DNA from 2 places in the Paenibacillus sp. RC73 genome. Region 1 is predicted to be linked to the other one. Evidence: riboswitches for the same ligand, from Rfam matches in the RefSeq annotation. Region 1 holds a riboswitch; the other holds the start of a gene.

Region 1 (3,658 bases):
AAATGCCCGTTTTCCAAAGCGCGAAGGTGTGGACTTTTTCCATCATTACAAAGAAGATATCGCATTATTTGCGGAAATGGGCTTTAAGGTTTTCCGCATGTCCATTAACTGGTCGCGGATTTTCCCGAATGGTGATGATGCGGAGCCGAATGAAGCAGGACTGCAATTTTACGATAATGTATTTGACGAGCTGCGCAAGTACGGGATAGAGCCACTGGTGACATTGTCCCATTACGAAACACCGCTAGGTCTGACACAGAGATATAATGGCTGGCTCGGTCGTGAAGTGATACAACACTACGTCAATTATGCCGAAACTGTGTTTACACGTTATAAGGATAAAGTGAAATACTGGCTGACTTTTAATGAGATCAATGTGATGACGATGAGTCCGTTCACAGGTGGCGGTGTGGTCATTGACCGTGTAGATAACAAGCAACAAGCGATCTATCAAGCCCTGCATCACCAGTTTGTGGCGAGCGCATTGGCGACAAAACGAGGCCATGAGATTATTCCAGGCTCTCAAATCGGCTGTATGCTGGCTCGTATGGAAAGCTATGCACATACGTGTAACCCGGAGGACGTGCTGAAAAGTCAGCATGAAAACCAGATGAATCTGTTCTTTACGGATGTACATGCCCGTGGGGAATATTCAAATTATATGAACCGTTATTTTGAAGAAAATAATATTGTTTTGCACACAGAACCCGGCGATGCCGAAATTCTGAAAAACAACACGGTCGATTACATCTCATTCAGCTATTACATGACCTTGACTGTCTCTGCAGGTCCGGAAGGCGAGAAGGCAGCGGGTAACCTGATTGGCGGCGTGAAAAATCCATATTTGCAATCCTCTGACTGGGGCTGGCAGATTGATCCGATCGGCCTGCGTGTTACGCTGAACACATTATATGACCGCTATCAAAAGCCGCTGTTCATCGTGGAAAACGGCTTGGGTGCATATGACAAGGTGGAAGAAGACGGCTCCATTCACGACACGTATCGCATTGATTATTTGCGCCAGCATATCGCTCAAATGAAGGAAGCGATTGCGGACGGTGTGGATCTGATCGGTTACACTAGCTGGGGACCTATCGACCTTGTGAGCATGTCTACTTCCGAAATGTCCAAGCGCTACGGATTTATTTATGTTGATCTGGACGATGACGGTAACGGAACACTGAAGCGCTCCAAGAAGGATTCGTTTGACTGGTACAAAAATGTAATTGCCACTAACGGCGAAGAACTGTAATCCAAGCTAACTGAATATAACCCGATATGGTCTGGGGGCGGGTGCGGCGGAGAACATCATGAGGATGAATCTGGCTGCGCCCGCCCTTATTTTATAGGCTCATCTTAAGATAACCAAACGACTTCACAAATTTTTCACTTGTAAAAAGCTGAAAGTTTTCTGTATAATAAAAAACAATTTCATATGTCTGGTTGATGTTTGCGGGAGATGGAACGTAAGTTCCGACCGAAGGGGCAAAACTCTCAGGTGCTTGGGCTGATTACAGCAACAAGCGGGACCGTAAACGGACAGAACTCTGGAGAGACCCTTAATTGGGCGCCGAAGGTGCACCGCAGATATCATCTGCTTAAACTCTCAGGCAAAAGGACAGAGACGCGAATAACCTGTGACAGGGGATGCCCTAGGCTTTTTTATGAGCTGTTAGTGGCTGAATCCTGCACAAGATGGTTGTATTTTTTCGTGCCTTTAACCTCTCCAGGAGTCGAATCAGCGGATTTGACTCTTTTTTGTTTTTTAATATGCTGGAGGAGCGGGTTGAAATGAATTTGGTACATGTGTTAGAAGCGATTAGCAGTTGGATATGGGGGGCCCCACTGATCATTCTCGTTATGGGAACAGGTCTGTGGCTGACCATACGTTTAAAAATGTTGCAGGTTTTTCGCCTGCCTCTGGCGATCAAGCTGATCGGCAAGGCTCCAAATGAAGGTAGCGGGGATGTCAGCAGCTTTGCGGCCCTGAGTACGGCGCTGGCGGCTACAGTAGGTACAGGAAGTATTGTCGGCGTCGCGACAGCGATTAAGCTGGGGGGACCGGGCGCCCTGTTCTGGATGGTTGTTGCAGCCTTTTTCGGGATGGCGACGAAATATGCGGAAGGTGTGCTTGCAGTAAAATACCGGGTGAAGGATCGGAATGGACAATTTTCCGGCGGCCCTATGTATTATATTGAAAAAGGGCTTGGACGCCGCTTTAAACCGTTGGCGATGCTGTTTGCTTTTTCCGGGATGCTGGTAGCGCTGTTCGGGATTGGAACATTTCCTCAGGTCAAAGCGATTGTATCCTCAACCGAAAACAGCTTCGGTGTTCCGCCAATTGTAACGGCATTGATTATTGCTACCCTTACGGGACTCGTTACCATTGGAGGGCTCAAGAGCATTGCCAAGGTATCGACCAAAGTAGTCCCCTTCAAAACAGGCTTGTACGTGTTGATCTGTATGATCGTACTGATTCGGTTCGCCGATCAGATTCCTGCCGCACTCGCGCTTGTGCTGCATTCGGCATTTTCCACGACGTCTGCGACGGGTGGATTTGCCGGGGCTACGATTATGCTGGCGATGCGCAGCGGGGTAGCCAGAGGGATTTTTGCCAATGAGGCCGGATTGGGAAGCGCACCGATTGCAGCCGCAGCCGCCAAAACCAAATGGCCTGCGGAGCAAGGGTTGATTTCCATGACAGGTGTGTTTATAGATACGATGATTATTTGCGTGATGACCGGGCTGACGCTGCTGGTTAGCGGCGTATGGAGCGGTCCTACCGATGCGGGCTTGATGACGCAGCAAGCTTTCTCCAGCGCATTCCCGCTTGGTGCGGAACTGCTCACAATCATTCTGATTATGTTCGCGTTCACCACGATGCTTGGCTGGAACTACTATGGAGAACGCTGTGTTGAATATTTGCTGGGTGTCAAATGGATTAAGCCGTACCGTTATCTGTTCATTGCGCTGGTTGCCGGAGGCGCGTTTATTAAGCTGGATGCGATCTGGTTGCTGGCAGATATCTTTAACGCCATGATGGCCTTCCCGAACTTGATTGCACTGCTCGGCTTGTCGGGAATTGTAGTTGCAGAAACCCGTACCTATATGGATTCCTTGTATCCTGACAAGAAAAAGGGAATACTTGCAGGTGCCAGTGCAGGAGCAGCCATAGAAATAGAAGAAAAAGGACAAACAGTCAGCTCGTAAAGTCCGATATATCCGGATTTAAGAATATTGACTCTGCAAGATCATTTGCCAGGATAACGAAAGGGAGTGTCCCTCAGCCATTACAGGCTGGGAGGACACTCCCTTTTTGCGTTTTAGAGCAGGATAAAGCTGACTCAGTAAATCTAATCTTTGACTGCTCCAGCTGCAAGATCGGAAATAAACTGGCGGCTAATGAAAAGAAATAAAATGATAAGCGGCAGTACAGCCAACAGGGTGCCAGCAATGACCATCGCATAATCCGTATTGTAAATACCGTTTAATTGGGACAACGCAATCTGGAGCGTAAATTTGCGCTCATCGGTTAATATGATTAACGGCCATAAATAATCATTCCATGCTCCTATGAAGGTGAATGCGCCGAGAAAAGCGAACGCAGGACGTAGAATCGGGAGCGCCACATTCCAATACAGCCGAAAAAAGCTGCATC
Region 2 (3,658 bases), on a different contig from region 1:
AAATCCAGTGATGGCAAAGAAAAGGACGTTACGGCCCAAGCCGAATGGAAAACGTTAAATTATAAGGTAGCTACAGTCAAAAAGGGCCAGGTTACCGCGGTAGGCTACGGTAAAACCAATATTCAAGCGAAGTTTGGCGGGAAATATATCACCGTACCTGTGGATGTCGATACGCTTAAATATTTGCAAACCGACGAAGTCTCGCTGAATTTGAAAGCAGGACAGGTAGCTAAGGTTACGGCTACAGCTACGTATAAGGATGAGTCGGAGAAGGATGTATCCAAGCCGGCAGTCTGGTCCTCGTCCCGAATTATTGTTGCCACGGTCAAAGACGGCAGCATTAAGGCACAGGGTAAAGGTAAAGCTGTGATTACCGTGAAATATGCAGGGAAAACGACGAAGGTACAGGTGAACGTACAGTAAAAAAAAGAGCAAGCATACGTCTAAGGACGACATGCTTGCTCTTTTTTTATAAGGCGACTGTTCTCTCCCCATGTGTTATTTGGGGTGGCAGTCGCCTGAAAGCTACGACTTATCCTTCTTGGCTGGTATGTTGCGCGTAAGCGACTCCGTCAGACGCTTGCCGGTCGGCGTTTGGGCCAGGCCGCCCTTGGCTGTCTCGCGGTGCTTGGACGGCATCGCGCTGCCGACTTCTAGCATCACGTCGATGACTTCGTCAGACGGGATGGCGCTGCGCACACCCGCCAGAGCCATATCCGCGGCGGCAAGCGCGGTCACGGCTCCCAGCCCGTTGCGCACGATGCACGGAATCTCCACGAGTCCGGCGACGGGGTCGCAAATCAGGCCGAGCGTGTTCTTGAGCGCGAGGCCCACTGCATGGATGGCCTGCTCTGGCGTACCGCCGCGCAGCTCGACCATGGCCCCTGCGGCCATCCCGATGGCTGAGCCAATCTCGGCCTGACAGCCTCCCTCCGCACCGGAGATGAAGGAATTGTTGGCGATGACGTAGCCAATCGCTCCAGCGGCGAACAGTCCGCGCACCATATGCTCGTCATCCCAGCCGAACCGCTCCTGCGCGCTGATGAACACACCGGGGATGACCCCGCATGAGCCTGCGGTGGGTGTGGCGACAATGCGACCCATGGACGCATTGACCTCTGACACGGAAAGGGCGTACGCCATGGCGAGTGCCGAGGCATCGCCGGAGCAGGTTTCCCCTGCACGCAAATATTCCGCCAGGCGTTTGCCGTCGCCGCCTGTCAATCCGCTGCGGGATACAGTGTCCTGTGTTTGTCCGCGATGAACGGCCTCCTTCATGACTTCATAATAATCAGCCATTTGGCGGAAGATTTCTTCCTCCGGTGTGTTCGTCTCTTGTACCTGTTCCTTGATCATCAGGCGACCAATCGTAGTGGATTCCTCGGCGCACAAGGCACCTAATTCATGCAGATGGCTAAACCGCATCGGATTCAGCTCCTTTTTTCAAGTTAATCATTTTGATTCCATACATATGAGGCAAAGCCCGCAGCTCGGCAATTAATTCAGCCGGAGCGGGGCTATCGGTTTCAATAGCAGTGAGCGCTTCGCCATCCCGGCCTTTGCGATCCACGTGCATATAGGCAATGTTAATGTCAGCCGCGCCCAGCGCTGAAGTCACCGCGCCCAATGTTCCGGGCTTATCCGAGTGAAGAAGCACCAGCGTAGGCAACTCTCCGGTTAGATTGACCCGGAATTCGTTGAGCTGTTGAACATGAATGTTTCCACCGCCGATGGAGGAGCCTAGCAGCGTGCGCTGATCTTCACCCTTCCATAGCTCGAAGCGGACCGTGTTCGGATGAGGGGCGGGCAGTCCGCTGACAGCGAACTCTACTTCCATCCCGGCCTGCTCTGCACATTGCTCAGCATCCGGAATCCGGTAGTCGTCTGTATCGTAATTCAGCAGTCCGGCAATGAGTGCCAGGTCTGTGCCGTGTCCCTTGTACGTATCGGCAAATGAGCCGTACAGCGTCATGCGGGCACGGTCAGGTTGCACACCGAGCCAGTGCCTGGCAACACGTGCGAGCCGCACCGCGCCAGCGGTATGTGAGCTGGAGGGTCCGGTCATAGCCGGACCGATAATGGAAAATACATCTTTGAAACGCATGGTGTGGCCCCCTGTATGTTTGAATATCATAGTATATGGTGCTGCCGCGCCTTTGCGCGGGTGTGACGGTTTCTAATGCTGACGCAGCATGTAAGCACAAAAAAGGACAGGATAAGGAAATTTCCCTTATCTCTGTCCTCGTTACCTGAGAGTTTCGTGCGGTGTATACCGCCTTACCCCTTGGGTGGCTTGCGCTCTCTCCAGAGTTGCGTCAGATGACGATACATGGACCTGAGAGATTATCCGCCAGCCGGGTGCTGACGTCTTGCTCCTTCGGTGCTGCCGGGATGTGATTCCCGGACAGGCTCTCCCGTCATCTTCATTCGCGTATACCGTTCAACAATTCCTCCTAAGCGTAATGTATGCCATGCCCGGTGTCAATCACAGGTTGGTATTTTACAGAATCAGGAATCTTCTCAATAAAAAAGATTAAATTTTACATAATTATGGATGAAATCAGGAAGGAATTAGAAGGTTGATAGCTAATCTGATAGAGGACAAGCTAATTTATGGAATAATGGGAGGGACATTTACGTATGGTAAAAGGTTTTCGGTTCACAGGTTCACGCTTGAAAGGAATGCTGCATCTGGCGGCAATCGTATCACTGCTGGTAGGACTCTTCGTTCCATTCGGCCAGGTCAAGGCAGAGGGCGCGTTGACGGTAGCGGAAGCGCTTCAGCGTCAAAGCAGCGGAGGTACGGTGACGGTAGAAGGCTACGTCGTCGGACATGCCACTGGATCGAAAACGGCTAATTTCTCTGCCCCATTTGCAAATGATTTTAACGTACTGATTGCGGATCAGGCGAGTGAACGCAATACATCTAATCTGTTAAATGTGCAACTGACATCCGCGTATAGAGGACCATTCGGGCTGTCAGGCCATCCTGAGCTGATCGGCAGCAAAATTCGCGTGACGGGTGCGCTGGGTGCCTATAACAATTTTGGTGGAGTGAAAAGCCCAAGCGCTCTGGAACTGGTAAGCGGAAGCGAGCCTGGGAACCCTGGCGAACCTGATCCTGGTACTACATTGCCGGATGGAAAAGGCAAAAAAGTGCTGTTCGATAATACGCACGCACAGACAGCCGGAGCGGCGGATTGGGTTATAGATGGAGCCTTTTCCGATTTTGCCAGCGGACTGCGTAATGCTGGTTTTACCGTGGACCCGTTGAACCGTTCCATTCCTTTTACCTATGGCGAGCAGGCTATAACGTACGACAAGCTGCGCCCATATGATGTGTTCATCATTGGTGAAGCCAATGTTGCCTTTAAGGCATCCGAGCAAGCTGCTCTGGTTCAATATGTGAAGAATGGAGGCAGTATTTTCTTCATTTCTGACCACTATAACGCAGACCGGAACAAAAACCGTTGGGATTCCTCCGAGGTTATGAACGGCTACCGCCGTGGAGCCTATTCCAATCCGGCCAAAGGGATGACTACAGAAGAAGCTGCATCACCAGCTATGCAGGGACTAACCAGTTCCGACTGGCTGGCAACGAACTTTGGCGTTCGTTTTCGCTACAATGCACTCGGTGACGTAAATGCCACGGATATCG

The links. A riboswitch is a leader RNA that binds a small molecule or an ion and turns the genes downstream of it on or off. The one in region 1 is predicted to bind glycine.
Region 2: linked by a shared signal. The riboswitch ahead of sdaAB (L-serine ammonia-lyase, iron-sulfur-dependent subunit beta) and the one ahead of ABH897_RS18745 (alanine/glycine:cation symporter family protein) in region 1 are both predicted to bind glycine.

The regions. Positions count from the first base shown of each region.
Region 1 covers NZ_JBIYCV010000007.1:306,092-309,749, forward strand. The annotation lists gene ABH897_RS18740 (glycoside hydrolase family 1 protein) at 1-1,252, shown strand, start outside; glycine riboswitch at 1,444-1,520, shown strand; glycine riboswitch at 1,538-1,632, shown strand; gene ABH897_RS18745 (alanine/glycine:cation symporter family protein) at 1,792-3,210, shown strand; gene ABH897_RS18750 (carbohydrate ABC transporter permease) at 3,354-3,658, opposite strand, start outside.
Region 2 covers NZ_JBIYCV010000013.1:19,863-23,520, forward strand. The annotation lists gene ABH897_RS23635 (Ig-like domain-containing protein) at 1-423, shown strand, start outside; gene sdaAA (L-serine ammonia-lyase, iron-sulfur-dependent, subunit alpha) at 526-1,425, opposite strand; gene sdaAB (L-serine ammonia-lyase, iron-sulfur-dependent subunit beta) at 1,415-2,104, opposite strand; glycine riboswitch at 2,314-2,427, opposite strand; gene ABH897_RS23650 (DUF6359 domain-containing protein) at 2,641-3,658, shown strand, end outside.